4 regions of the Sodalis sp. RH20 genome follow, and region 3 is predicted to be linked to each of the others. Evidence: predicted binding sites of a transcription regulator. Region 3 holds the regulator's gene; each other region holds the start of a gene.

Region 1 (3,492 bases), 1.4 Mb from region 3:
TCCGTCGCCGGAATTGGCCAGCCGGGCCATGTGCCCAAGCGCCACGCTTAATGGCGCGCTGAAAGATTTTATGGTCTGATGCGCAAAGCGTGATGTTATTTGGGGGACAATTTTGCCGGCGGTGTGATGCATGCCGCCTGGGCAACTATTTCATGTGCAAGGCTTAGGTGTCTCCCTGTATTGCCTGCGCCGGGCAATACAGGGGGCGCTCGATGCATGGCCGGCGGAAACCCCACCGGCCTGGCATGAACTTCACCGCCCCCGCCGGGGCCTTTTTAAGTGAGTCTCTCCGCGATCTTTCAGCCCAATTCGGCCAGTTTTTGCCGCGCCCATTCCAGCCCGCTGTAATACTCCACTGGTAGCATTGGAGCGAGATGTTCCAACGCCAGGCTCAGCGCGGCGGGATCGCTATGGTTAAGATTCAGGTGGCCGACCTTACGTCCCGGCCTCACCTCTTTTTCATACCAATGCAGATGGACCAGCGGTTCGGCCAGCCATTCGGTGTTGCAGTCGGTGCCGATAAGATTAACCATCACCGACGGTGCCGTGACGGCGGGTTTAGGCATCGGCAGGCCGAGGATGGCGCGCAGGTGCAGCTCGAACTGGCTGATGGACGCGCCGTTTTGCGTCCAGTGCCCACTGTTGTGCACCCGTGGCGCCAGCTCGTTAATCAACAGATCATCGCCGTCGATAAAACATTCCATCGCCATCACGCCGACATATTTTAGTTCATGCATTATTGCCGAGAGCATGCTCTCGGCCCGGCGCTGCAATCTGTCGTCCGGTCGGGCAAAAACCACGCTGGTGCGCAGGATGCCCTCCTGATGCAGGTTATGCGTCAGCGGATAAAACACCCTGTCGCCGTTATGCCCGCGGGCGCCGATCAGCGAAACTTCGCCGGAAAAGGCGATACCGCGCTCAACGATACAACTGCCGTAGCACTCCTGGGGCAGCGCCGCCTCTTCGCCGGGTACGAGACGCCATTGGCCGCGCCCGTCATAGCCGCCCACGCGCCGCTTGACGATGGCCAGGTCGCCAAAGGAGGCAAACACCTGCGGCCATTGCGCCGCCGCGGTCAGTTCTTCCCAGGGCGCGGTGGCAAGCCTCAGGCTGTCCAGCAGCTGTTTTTGCGTCAGCCGGTCGGCAAGCCGCGGAAAAATATCACGGTTAACAAAGGCATTATGCTGGGCCAGCTCGCGGGTAAGGGGGGTCTGCGGCCAGCGCTCGATCTCAGCGGTAATCACGCTTTGCGCCACCGGCACCGAGCCGGGATCGGCGTCAAGCCCCACCGGGAAGACCGCAATGCCCAGCGGCTCGCCGGCCTGGCGCAGCATGCGCCCAAGCTGGCCGTTGCCCAGGATACAAACCGGTTTCATGCTTCCTCCCGCGGATCGGGATGCGCCAGCACCTCGTCAGTCTGCGCCACACGCCAGGCCGCCAGCCGGGCGGATAATTCCCGATCGTGCAACGCCAGGATCTGCGCCGCCAGCAGTGCGGCGTTGGCCGCGCCGGCCTTGCCGATCGCCAGGGTACCCACCGGCACGCCGCGCGGCATCTGGACAATGGAATAGAGGCTGTCGACGCCGCTTAATGCCGCGCTCTGCACCGGCACGCCAAGTACCGGCACCAGCGTTTTTGCCGCCAGCATGCCGGGCAGATGGGCGGCACCGCCCGCGCCGGCGATAATCACTTCAAACCCGGCGGCGGATGCCTGTTCAGCAAAGCGGAAGAGCTTGTCGGGGGTGCGATGCGCCGAGACGATCTCCACATGACAGGCAAGCTGCAGCGTGGCGAGAATGTCAGCGGCGAATTGCATCGTGGCCCAGTCGCTTTTGGACCCCATGACGATGGCGATTTTTGCCGGGGCAAGATTGGATTGCATGCGCGTGGTGCTCCTGTAAATGTTGCCGACCGCTCTCCCACAGCCTGCGCCGCAATGCGTCCGCGCAGGCTATCAGAAAGAAGAGGGCGTAGAGCATATCATGTGCGCCTGGAGAGGAAAACGGTTGCGTGGCCGCCGGCGCTATAAATTGCGCCGCTTAATCGAAGGGGAACTCAATCAGCTCGACGCTGGTCCCGGTGACCCGGATCATCGACCCCTGAAGATGCCAGGCGCCCAGTACCGCACGATGGGCGATGCCCGCCGCGGTCTGCACGGCATGGATCGCCGGCCGGTGGGTATGGCCATGGATCATCCAATCGGTCCCATGTCGCGCAAGCGCGGCGGTAACCGCCTCTTGGCTGACGTCCATAATCGTCTGGGATTTCGTCATATTGGCGCGCTGGCTGCTGGCCCGCATCCGTCCGGCAATGCGCAGGCGCCATCTCAGCGGCAGCGCCAGGAACAGGCGCTGCAGCCAACGTTGATTGATCCGCCGGCGGTAGCGTTGATAAGCCTGATCATCGGTACACAGCGTATCGCCGTGCAGGACCAGCACCGACCGGCCGTACAGGGTAAGCAGTTGTTCTTCCGGCAGCAGCGTCATGCCGCTGGCGGCGGCAAAATCCCGGCCCAGCAGGAAATCCCGGTTGCCGTGAATAAAAAAACAGGGTATTCCCCGAAGCGCCAGCGCATTCAGCGCCGCGGCTATCTCACCGTGCAGCGGGGAAGGGTCGTCATCGCCAATCCAGGCTTCGAACAAATCGCCCAGGATATAGAGCGCGTCGGCGTGGACGGCCTGCCGTTGCAAAAAATGCAGAAAACCGGCGGTAATCGCCGGTTCCTGGACGCTAAGATGAATATCCGCAACAAACAGGGTTGCCATGGCAACGATTTATTCGTCTACGGTCACGCCGGTTATGATCACATCTTCTTTCGGTACATCCTGATGCGGGCCGCTGTTGCCGGTCGCCACGTTTTTAATCTTATCGACGACATCCATACCGTCGGTTACTTCGGCGAAAACGCAATATCCCCAACCGTCCGGGCGTTCGGAACGGAAGTTCAGGAAGTCGTTATCCACCAGGTTAATAAAGAATTGCGCGGTGGCGGAATGCGGATCGTTGGTGCGGGCCATGGCCAGGGTGCCGCGATTGTTCTTCAGGCCATTGTTGGCTTCGTTTTTCACGGTGGCGCGGGTTTTTTTCTGCGTCATGCCGGGTTCAAAACCGCCGCCCTGGATCATGAAACCATTAATAACGCGATGGAAAATGGTATTATCATAAAAGCCGTCACGGCAATAGGTCAGGAAGTTCTCAACGGTTAACGGCGCTTTGTCGGCGAAGGTCTTAATAACGATATCGCCGTGATTGGTATGAAGAGTGACCATAAATAGTTGTCCTACGAGTCGGTAAAAGAGTTGCTCACACGAAGTGATCAAGCAGACTGGATTTATAACATAAGTCTGCCATGGAGTCAGCATTCACCGCAGCGGATGACCATTTCTGTTATTCTGGCAAGCCAGGCCGTGCTGTTGGCCGGGGATAACCCGCCGTTTGAAAACCAGGGCCCCGTCCTTGCATTACCGACGCCTTCAGGGTTCAATACGCTGT
Region 2 (3,492 bases), 1.8 Mb from region 3:
ATCGATATAGGCGCGCACCCACACCGGCCGCGTCAGGGAAAGGGTAAATACGGTGTCGCCGGCGCCAAGCATGCTGCCGACCTCCTGCGCCCGGGTCAGGATAGTGCCGCCCGAGGGCGCCGCCAGCATGGTATCGGTTGCATCCAGGGCGGCCTGGTCACGCGCCGCCTGCGCCTGGGCGAGATCCGCTTCGGCGGAGGCGATCTCCTGCGGCCGGTTGCCGGCCAGGTACTGTTGCAGCTTATCCCTGGCCGCCTGCAGGTTGGCCTTGGCCTGGTTGCTGGCGGTCAGCGCGTCCTCCAACTGGTCGGCGGAAATGGCCCGTTTGGCCCAGGCGCCCTGCTGGCGATGGTAAAAACTGTCGGCATAATTGAAGGCGGCCTGCAACTGCGCCATCTGCGAGCGCACTTGGGCGATTTCTTCGTTGCGATACCCGGAGCGGGATAAATCCAGTTTGGCCCTGGCGCTGTCCACATTGGCCTGGGCCTGCGCGAGGGCGTTGCGATACGGCGCATCGTCCAGTTTCGCCAGCACCTGGCCGGGATGCACCACATCGCCTTCATCCACCGCCAACTGAGCCAGACGGCCGCCGACGCGGAAACCAAGGTTAACGGTGCGGATATCCACATTGCCGTAAAGGGTCAACGGCCGGTTTTGCTGGCGGTGGTAGTACATGACGCCATAGATCGCCGCGCCCAGCAGCGCGATAACGATGACGGCCGCGGTGATACTTTTTTTATTCATGATTTTTTGCCTGTGTGGCCGGCCTGTTCGGCCCGCAATCCATGAAGGAACCAATCGATATGCTGTGTCAGCACCTGGTTGATCTGGGTAACCTGCGCCGGGCCCAGGTCGCTCCATCCGGTGCGCAGCAGGATGGTTTCCCGCGCCAGCCGGAACGCCAGCACTTCGCCCAGCAGGGCATGCGTGTGGACGATGGTGGCGACCGACAGCGGATCGCAGCCGGTAAAACCCGCCACCAGCCGGGTGATGCGCTGATGCATCGGCGCAATCGCCTGCTGGTGGATAATGGCGTAGGCCCCAGTGGGGGAGAGCTGCTCCCGCGAGATGATTTTACTCAGATTCAGCGTTTCGCTGCGGGCCAGCAGCCCGGTCATGGTCAGCAGGGACTCATGCAGATAACGCCGGCACTGCCCGGCATCCACCTCCGGCTGCGCCAGCAGCGCATCAATTTGTTGCGCCTGTGAATGCAGGGACTGGGCGATAAAATCCGCAATCCATTGCGCGACCGCCAGGTACAGCCCTTCCTTGGAGCCGAAATAATAAAAAATCGCCGCGATATTTTGCCCGGACAACTGGGCGATTTCGCGCGTGGTGGCGGTTTGCGGGCCTTTTTCGCCAAATAAGGTAATGCCGGCGGCGATCAGCTGGGCTTTCGCCTGTTCGCCGCGCGCGGTGGGGGCCGGAGAAGGGGGCATGGTGGCTCCAATAAAATAAGTCAAACGTTTGATTAACTTTAACCCCCGCCCGGTTCGCTGTAAAGGACCGCCGTGATTTATTTAGGCGGCTGGCCGCGTCAAGGATGACGTTTCCTGACCGGGGAAACAAACAGACACGGCGATGCCAACATATTCACCGGTCTTTACAGTACTTTAGGTAATTAGTTAATGATTGATAAAATATTACTTGATCTGCAGCGCCAAGATGTCTATTATTTACTTATCGAACGTTAACAAATTAACGTCCAGTCCATTAATGCTTCATACCATGAGAACAGACATTATGAAAAACCTGACACTTGCCATCGCAGCCATCGTATTCAGCACCGTTTCCGCCGGCGCCTTCGCCGCCCAGGAAGTCACCAGCCGTCCCGCCGGCGAACATTCCATCGGCGTGGTATCGTCATCCACCACCAGTAACCTGTCCGATCTGGAATCCCAGCTGGCCGCCAAGGCCGATGCCGCCAACGCCACCTCGTATCGTATTATCGGTGCCGGCGGTAATGACACCCTGCGCGGCAGCGCCGAGCTGTATAAATAAGCTTAACGTAAAAAAACAGCATAAAAAAAGCGGCCGCAGGGCCGCTTTTTTTTGCGTTTGATAAACCTTAGAACTGATAGGTCAAGCCCAGGCCGACCTGGTCATCGTCGGCGATGCCCAGCTTATTGTCTTCGCTGAGACGGTTGATTTTATAATCAACATACGCATTGATATTCTTGTTGAAGAAATAGGTCAGGGACGCGTCATAGTATTTCACCAGATCAACATCGCCGATGCCTTCAACATCGCTGGCCTTGGACTGGAAGTAACCGAACATTGGTTTCAGGCCAAAATCGAACAGATAAGAAGCGATGGCTTCGAAGTTCTTGGTTTTATTGGCGTAGCCGCCGGTGATCGGGGTGTAGTTATGCGTTTCGCCGTACAACGCGGCGGCATAGACGCCGGAATTGTCATATTTCAAGCCGCCCGCCCAGACGTCGGCTTTGTCGCCGTTACCGAGAGCCAGGCTGTTTTGCGGCTGGGTACGGTTGGACGAGGCATAGGTGCCGAGTACCGACAGGCCGAAATCAAAGGTATAAGACGCCGATGCGCCGTAACCGTCGCCGTTGGATTTGTTGGCGGCACGGGCGTTACCGGAATTTTCGTCGTTGGCGCCCTGGTATTGCAAGCCAAATTTCAGACCGTCGACCAGGCCGAAGAAGTTGTTGTTGCGATAAGTGGCCACGCCGGTGGTACGGCCGCCCATAAACACGTCGGCGGCGCTGTAGGTCAGGTCATCGAAGATTGGCGCGGTATCGGTTATCGCCGCGACATCATAAGCGATGCCCCAGTTGCGGCCGTAGTCGATTGAGCCGTAGTCTTTCAGTTTCAAGCCGGCAAAGCCCAAACGGGTTTTGGTGCCGGTCAGCGCGTCGGTGCCGCCTTCAGTATGGTTGGCCTGAACATTGTATTCCCATTGGCCGTAACCGGTCAGGGTGTCGTTAATCTGGGTCTGGCCTTTGAAGCCAAAACGCATGTAACTTTGGTCGCCGTCAATGGTCTTATTGTCACTAAAATAGTGGCGGGCGCGCACGCTGCCGTACAGATCCAGCTTGTTGCCGTCTTTGTTATAAATTTCCGCGGCGTGCAGAGCTGGGGCAATCAATGTCGCTAAAACGGCCAATGCTATCTTCTTCATTCCTGTTTTTCCTTACCAAATACTCTCGAGTTTATAAAAAGGACTCAACCTTTTGATGGCTGATGTCCTGAGCTAACCAGCATTTATAATTTAAAAATAAAAGCTCAGAGAACGCGCAATGCTAATTTAAATATCACCCTGTGGACCGATTTCGCAGGATAGTAGCAGCAAAATCGTCACGAAGATTGTGAACTTTTCATTAAAGTAGGAATCTACCTATCATAGAGCGCTATGCCGCGCGGTACGCTACCTTAACTTGTCATACAGATTTAAAAGTTGAGAGCCATCACAAAACCCTTTTTTTATTTAAGGGTTTAAACCAATGGCCGTATCAAGCTACCTTCCGGCCGGTG
Region 3 (3,492 bases):
AGGAGATGGCCGCATCGCCCCCATCGGCGCGCTCTCCCTTTACCACGCCTGTCTTGAGTGCGGTGTTAAAGGGCCTGGCGTGCCATGGTATTAACGGGGTACGCGAATACCGCCATCCACGCCTTCCGGGCTGAATAATACCTGCCATAAATGGATATTGCGCGCGCGGAATGCCCCCGCGCAGGCATTCAGGTAATAACTGAACATACGGTAAAAACGGTCGGAGTATTTGTTGGACAGCGCCGGCCAGGCGGCGACAAAACGTTCATACCAGGCCATGAGCGTTTTGTCGTAATCAGAGCCGAAGTTATGCCAGTCTTCCATAACAAAATGCTTTTCGCTGGCATGGGCAATTTGCTGTACCGACGGCAGGCAGCCGTTGGGGAAAATATACTTATTAATCCACGGGTCGACATTCATATCGGTGATATTCGAGCCGATGGTATGCAGCAGGAACAGACCGTCGCGTTTCAGGTTGCGATCGATAACGTCGAAATAGGTGGCGTAATTCTTGGGGCCTACGTGTTCGAACATGCCGACTGAAACAATACGGTCAAATTGCATATCCAGATCGCGATAGTCCTGCAGCAAAATGGTGACATCCAGTCCCTCGCAGCGCGTTTGCGCCAGCTTTTGCTGCTCGGCAGAGATAGTGACGCCCTGTACCGATACGCCATAATTCCTGGCCGCGTAGGCGGCAAGCCCGCCCCAGCCGCAGCCCACGTCCAGCAGCGTCAGGCCGGGTCGCAGCTGCAGTTTTTCGCAAATCATCTTCAGCTTATCCTGCTGGGCTTCCTCGAGGGTGGTCGCCTGTTTCCAGTAGCCGCAGGAATATTGCATATAGGGATCGAGCATCTTTTCAAACAGATCGTTACCCAAATCGTAATGTTCTTTGCCCACGATCCAGGCCCGCTTGCGCGACTGGAGGTTCATCAGCCGGGCGGCGGCAATGCGTAAGGTATCTTTTAAATGATGCGGAAGTTTATTCTCCAGACCCGCCCTGAGAACACGCTGGAAAAAAATGTCCAGCCGCTCACACTCCCACCAGCCATCCATGTAACTCTCGCCCAATCCCAAAGATCCATCCTGCAATACGCGCTTAAAAAATCCCGGATTCTTGATTCGGATATCAAATGGTCTTGAACCATTGAGTTCAATACCGGCTTCAGAGAGCAATTCATGGACGATACGGTACCAATCATTATCATGAAAGCTCAGGTCTTCAACGCACGAGGAACTCATAGCTTCTCCATCACCTTTCTTCTGCAGTGCCCCGTCAGGAAAAGCACTCACCATGCCTGCGGGCTTTATAAGAATCCACGGTTATCCGTGGTGTCTGAAGTATCACCATCAACAGAGGAATATAAAGTAAACCTTAGACTGCGACTTAGCCGGGCGCTTTATAAAAGGGTGATGTCATGTTGGAAAACACGACATACTTTTATACAAATTTATTAGACAACTCGTTATAATTGTTAACGATATTGAGTATAAGCCTGCATTTTAATTTAGACAATAGCTAACGCGCTAATGTATTTCCCATTATAACTTAATGATTTCTCGCTGAAACAATAACTCTTTGCACAGAGATCATTATATGAAAAATCTTGTGTCCGAGGCGGACGGCGCTTTACATAGCAACAGACCCTGGAGGCGCCAGCCGGTTGCCCGGGCCTGGCGCGTGGCCTTAAGCGGGGAAGGGACCGTCTGCGACCGAACGGCGTTCAATCAGCGACGGATGGACTTCGATGGTTTTGGCGTTCTCGCGTTTGCTGGTAATCCTATCGAGCAGCATGGTAAGCGCCGCCTCGCCCAAATCCTCTTTAGGCTGATGGATGGTGGTCAGCGCCGGGCTGAAAAAGCACGAATTGCGCACGTTGTCGTAGCCGATGATAGAAATATCCTCAGGTACGCTCAGGCCCATTTCATTAATGGCGCACAGTGCGCCCATGGCCATAATGTCGCCGCCGCAGAAGACCGCGGTGGGACGCGGCGTTTGCGCCAGGATTTGTTTCATCGCCAGGTAGCCGGATTCAGGCTCGAAATTGCCTTGCACAATCCAGCGGTCGTTTAACGGGATGCCGGCCTCCGCCATGGCATGCAGATAGCCGCGGTGGCGGCCGCCGCCGGTGTTGCGCGCCAGCTGTCCGGGAATGGCGCCGATGGCGCGATGGCCGCGTTTAAGCAAATATTGCGTCGCCATATAACCGCCGGCAAAGGCGTTATCGATAATGGTGTCGGTAAAATCACGGCGGGCCTCACCCCAATCCATGACCACCATGGGGATATGCTGATATTCCTCAAGCATATCCAGCAGCGTTTCGGGATACTCGGCGCACATCACCAGCAGGCCGTCGACGCGCTTTTGCGCCAGCATCGCCAGATAGGCGCGCTGTTTTTCGAGATCATTGTGCGAATTGCACAATATCAGGGTATAACCGCGAGCAAAGCAATGGTGCTCAATCGCCTCGATAATTTCGGCGAAATAGGGCGCCTCGCTGGTGCTGGCGAGCAGGCCGATGGACTTGGTGCGATTGACCTTCAGGCTGCGCGCCACGGCGCTGGGTGAATAATGCAGTTGTTTAATGGCGTCCAGCACGGCAATTTGAGTGTCTTGCGCAACAAAACGGGTTTTATTGATCACATGCGAAACGGTGGTTGTCGATACATTAGCGCGTTTTGCCACATCTTTAATGGTTGCCATGCCTTTGATACTCCCGTACGCCCTGGCTGGAATAATGTCTGTCGAAGGCGCAAGCACTTTCCGACGCTGTGGAATTAACCGTTAATTTTCGTTCATCCCGCGCCAAAGTGAAAGTGTTAAATGTGGCGGCTACAGGTTGGGAGCAAGCTTTTTCATCGCTGTTATGGCAAACTGACGATAACTGCTCTGCGGGCCGGTGGATAAGGCCGGCGCCCTGGTTTACGTTAAGGAGATAGAATGGACAGCGATTTAAAAATGTCGTTACTGACCACGGTGTTCTCGCTGCTGGTGATTATTGTCTTCAGCTTTACCGCCGTCATGAACTGACACCCTCTCGGTTCAGATATAAAAAAGAGGAGCCTTGGCTCCTCTTTTTTTTCCGGCGCGCCTTCAGCGGATATTTTTCGGCGTGACCACCCGGCGGGCGCCCACGTAATGATCCTGCCAATAATCCTCACTCAGATAGCTGATACGGATATCGCTGCCGGTGCGGGGCGACTGGATAAAGCGACCATTGCCAAGATAGACGCCGACGTGATCCGCCGCGCCGCGATTGGAAATATGGAAAAAGACCAGGTCGCCGCTTTCCAGCTCGTCTTTCTTAACCGGCGCTGCGTCGCGCAGGTGGTACATTTCGTTGGCGGTGCGCGGCATATGGATGCGTACCACATCCTTGTAGGCATAATAAATCAGGCCGCTGCAGTCAAAGCCGGTATTAGGCGACATGCCGCCCCAACGGTAAGGCTTGCCCATTTGGGAGAGGAGTTTATTCATGGCGGTAAGCTTGG
Region 4 (3,492 bases), 1.4 Mb from region 3:
TCGTCTACCGGTTAACCGCCGGGGGATCGGTGCGGGTTGCGCCCCTCACCCTTCGTTATACATCTCCAGGTTTTCGACTTCGTTTTGGCGCTGGACGGCTTTGACGTCGTCGTTGCGTAACGATTCAAGATAGTCGAGATAACGCTGGTCGACATCCTTGGTGACGTAAATACCGTTAAATACCGAGGATTCAAATTGTACCACATCCGGGTTATCTTCCCGCACCGCCGCCTCGAGGTCGCCGAGGTCCTGGAAGATCAGCGCGTCCGCGCCAATCAGCGCGCGGATTTCGTCCACTTCGCGGCCGTGGGCAATCAGTTCGGTGGCGCTTGGCATATCAATGCCGTAGACATTGGGGAAACGGATTTCCGGCGCCGCGGAGGCCAGGTAGACATTACGCGCCCCGGCTTCGCGCGCCATTTCCACGATCTGTTCGGACGTGGTGCCGCGCACGATGGAGTCGTCCACCAGCAGTACGTTTTTATCGCGGAACTCGGCGCGGTTGGCGTTGAGTTTGCGGCGTACCGATTGGCGGCGCACCTGCTGGCCGGGCATGATAAAGGTACGGCCCACGTAGCGGTTTTTTACAAAACCCTGGCGGTAAGGCAGGTTGAGGATGCGGGCGATTTCGAGCGCGATATCGCAGGATGTTTCCGGGATGGGGATCACCACGTCGATATCCAGGTCTTCCCATTCACGGGCGATTTTTTCGCCCAGTTTTTGCCCCATGCGCACGCGGGCGCTGTAGACCGAAATTTTATCGATAAAGGAATCCGGGCGGGCAAAATAGACATATTCGAACAGGCACGGATGGCTTTGGGGGTTTTCGGCGCACTGGCGGGTGAACAGTTGGCCCGCTTCAGTGATATACACCGCCTCGCCCGGCGCCACGTCGCGCAGGAACTCAAAGTCCAGCGTATCAAGCGCCACGCTTTCGGAAGCCACCATGTATTCGTTGCGTCCGTCGGCGAGGGTGCGCTTGCCGATAACCAGGGGGCGGATGCCGTTCGGATCGCGAAACGCAATCAGGCCATGGCCGATAATCATGCCGACCACGGCATAGGCGCCGCGGATCTGCTGGTGGGTGGCCGCAACCGCCGCGAAGATATCATCGGCTTCCAGCGGGTAGTCCGGGAAGCGGTCCAGTTCGCTGGCCAGGATATTCAGCAAGATTTCCGAATCGGACGTGGTATTGATATGCCGGCGTCCTTTTTCGAATAATTTTTTGCGTAATTCGTGGGCGTTGGTCAGGTTGCCGTTATGCGCCAGGGTGATGCCGAACGGGGAATTGACATAGAAGGGTTGCGCCTCGGAGGCGCTGGAACTGCCGGCGGTGGGGTAACGTACATGGCCGATGCCCATGGTCCCCTGCAAACGCTGCATGTGGCGTGCTTCAAATACATCCTTCACCAGGCCATTGGCTTTGCGCAGGCGAAAGCAATCCAATGCATCAATGGTGACGATGCCTGCGGCATCCTGCCCACGGTGCTGGAGCACCGTTAACGCGTCATAAATCGACTGGTTGACCGGCATAAATCCGGCGATACCGACAATACCGCACATAATGTCATTTCCTCATCAGCGTTACCGAAGCGTGAGATGCTTGGGTAAGAAACTCGACGTGCTTTGCAGATAGTCGAAGAACCATCTGATAATACCGCTGAATTGCGGTATAAGCTGGGACTGCTGCCAGTCCGCGCTCTGGGAGAAGCCGGTGAAGGTATCCAGGAAGAATAGCATGGCCGATACGACCAGTATGCCCCTGAGTGCGCCGAAACAGACGCCCAACACGCGGTCGGTGCCGGATAAACCGGTCCGCTCCACCAGAGAGCCAATCACGTAGTTGACGATTGCCCCGACGATCAGGGTAGCCACGAACAGCAAGGCAATCGCGATACCGTTACGAACCAGCTGATCTTCAAAGCGGGTAAAATAGATAGCAAGATAAACATAATAGTGGCTGGCCACAAAAAACGCACATGCCCATGTCACTAATGATAATGCTTCACGTATAAACCCGCGAATCAGACTTATCAGAGCAGAAAATACGATGATGCCAATAATGACGTAATCAACCCAGATCATGCATGCATCCCTTGGTCATCCGCCCCGAAGCTGGTTCGCGGCGAATTCTATCAGAAAACGAAAACGTTTGCGCAGCGGAATTCCTGCCCAAAGTTAAATAAATAACGGCGATTAAAAAAAGCCAATCGCCGCAGGAAGATAGGCCGGCGACGGCACGCTCTCCCTTTAACACGCCTTGTGCAAGGACGGTGCTAGCGGGCCTACCGCGCCATGGGGCGCTCGGTCGGGCGGGAACACCACGCCCGATTCGACCCCATTGGCACGCTCTCCCTTTAACACGCCCTGTGCAAGGACGGTGCTAGCGGGCCTGCCGCGCCATGGGGCGCTCGGTCGGGCGGGAACACCACGCCCGATTCGACCCCATTGGCACGCTCTTCCTTTAACACGCCTTGTGCAAGGACGGTGCTAGCGGGCCTACCGCGCCATGGGGCGCTCGGTCGGGCGGGAACACCACGCCCGATTCGACCCCATTGGCACGCTCTTCCTTTAACACGCCTTGTGCAAGGACGGTGCTAGCGGGCCTGCCGCGCCATGGGGCGCTCGGTCGGGCGGGAACACCACGCCCGATTCGACCCCATTGGCACGCTCTCCCTTTAACGCGCCCTGTGCAAGGACGGTGCGAGCGGGCCTGCCGCATATCTATTACCGGGGCTGGTAAGCCCGCAGCTGGCCGCTCAGGCCGCTGAGCTGGTTCATTTCAGGCAGCGAGCTTTGCAGCTTTTGCTTCGATGCGTCCGGCCCGACGAAAATGCGTGTAATCTGCCCCGCCACCGGCGTCGACGGCACGGTATAGACCCGGTAACCGGACAAGCGCAGCTTGCCGACAATTTCCGTTACCTTGGTCGCGTTTTTCAGCGCCCCGAGCTGCACTACCCAGGCTTGTCCCTGTGGCGCCTGTTCCGGGGTTTCCTTTTCCACCGGCTTAGGCGCGGCGACCGGTTTGGCTTCAGGGGCCGCGTCCGTGCGCGGCGCAACGGGTTTGGCCTCGGCGATTTCCGTGCGGGCCTCGGGTTTCGCGGCCGGCTTGGCCGGTTCCATGCGCGGCGCGGGCGCGGCGACGGGTTTGGCTTGCTCAGGTCGCGCGGTGGGTTTGACCGGCTCCTGGCGGGCGGCGGCGGTGGGTTTGGCCGGTGCGGCCTTTACCGTCTCGCGCGGCGGGGCCTTGGGCGCTGCCTTCACCGGCGGCGACGCTGGCTGCGGGGCGTCCGGCGTGTCGGAGTCGTCCGCATCCGGCGCCTGGCTGGCCTGCTCTACCGCCGCCCCCGCGCCTTCCGGCGGCTGGCTGGGCAGGGCCTGGTTGGCCTGCGGCGAGGCATCCGCCTCGTCGCTGTCGCCGGGTTTAGGCACCAGGGGAATAGCGGCAAACTCGTCCTGGTAGTGCTTTTTTTTGCCATCCAGCAGCCCGGG

The links. The regulator PurR, encoded in region 3, represses purine synthesis genes. The targets are predictions, from matches to a motif close to CANGCAAACGTTTGCNTG.
Region 1: a site for PurR is predicted at 1,996-2,013, ahead of purE (5-(carboxyamino)imidazole ribonucleotide mutase). Genes of this name have one in related genera too.
Region 2: a site for PurR is predicted at 1,457-1,474, ahead of cecR (transcriptional regulator CecR). Genes of this name have one in related genera too.
Region 4: a site for PurR is predicted at 2,142-2,159, ahead of cvpA (colicin V production protein). Genes of this name have one in related genera too.

The regions. Positions count from the first base shown of each region.
Region 1 covers NZ_CP178733.1:3,300,474-3,303,965, reverse strand. The annotation lists gene ACL2XM_RS15300 (NADP-dependent isocitrate dehydrogenase) at 1-79, shown strand, start outside; gene purK (5-(carboxyamino)imidazole ribonucleotide synthase) at 300-1,376, opposite strand; gene purE (5-(carboxyamino)imidazole ribonucleotide mutase) at 1,373-1,882, opposite strand; gene ACL2XM_RS15285 (UDP-2,3-diacylglucosamine diphosphatase) at 2,040-2,765, opposite strand; gene ppiB (peptidylprolyl isomerase B) at 2,775-3,269, opposite strand.
Region 2 covers NZ_CP178733.1:168,825-172,316, forward strand. The annotation lists gene hlyD (secretion protein HlyD) at 1-744, opposite strand, end outside; gene cecR (transcriptional regulator CecR) at 741-1,439, opposite strand; gene bhsA (multiple stress resistance protein BhsA) at 1,744-2,001, shown strand; gene ACL2XM_RS00770 (porin) at 2,069-3,139, opposite strand.
Region 3 covers NZ_CP178733.1:1,927,843-1,931,334, forward strand. The annotation lists gene cfa (cyclopropane fatty acyl phospholipid synthase) at 91-1,242, opposite strand; gene purR (HTH-type transcriptional repressor PurR) at 1,688-2,704, opposite strand; gene ACL2XM_RS08975 (YnhF family membrane protein) at 2,942-3,031, shown strand; gene ACL2XM_RS08980 (NlpC/P60 family protein) at 3,095-3,492, opposite strand, start outside.
Region 4 covers NZ_CP178733.1:536,076-539,567, reverse strand. The annotation lists gene purF (amidophosphoribosyltransferase) at 46-1,563, opposite strand; gene cvpA (colicin V production protein) at 1,585-2,085, opposite strand; gene dedD (cell division protein DedD) at 2,728-3,492, opposite strand, start outside.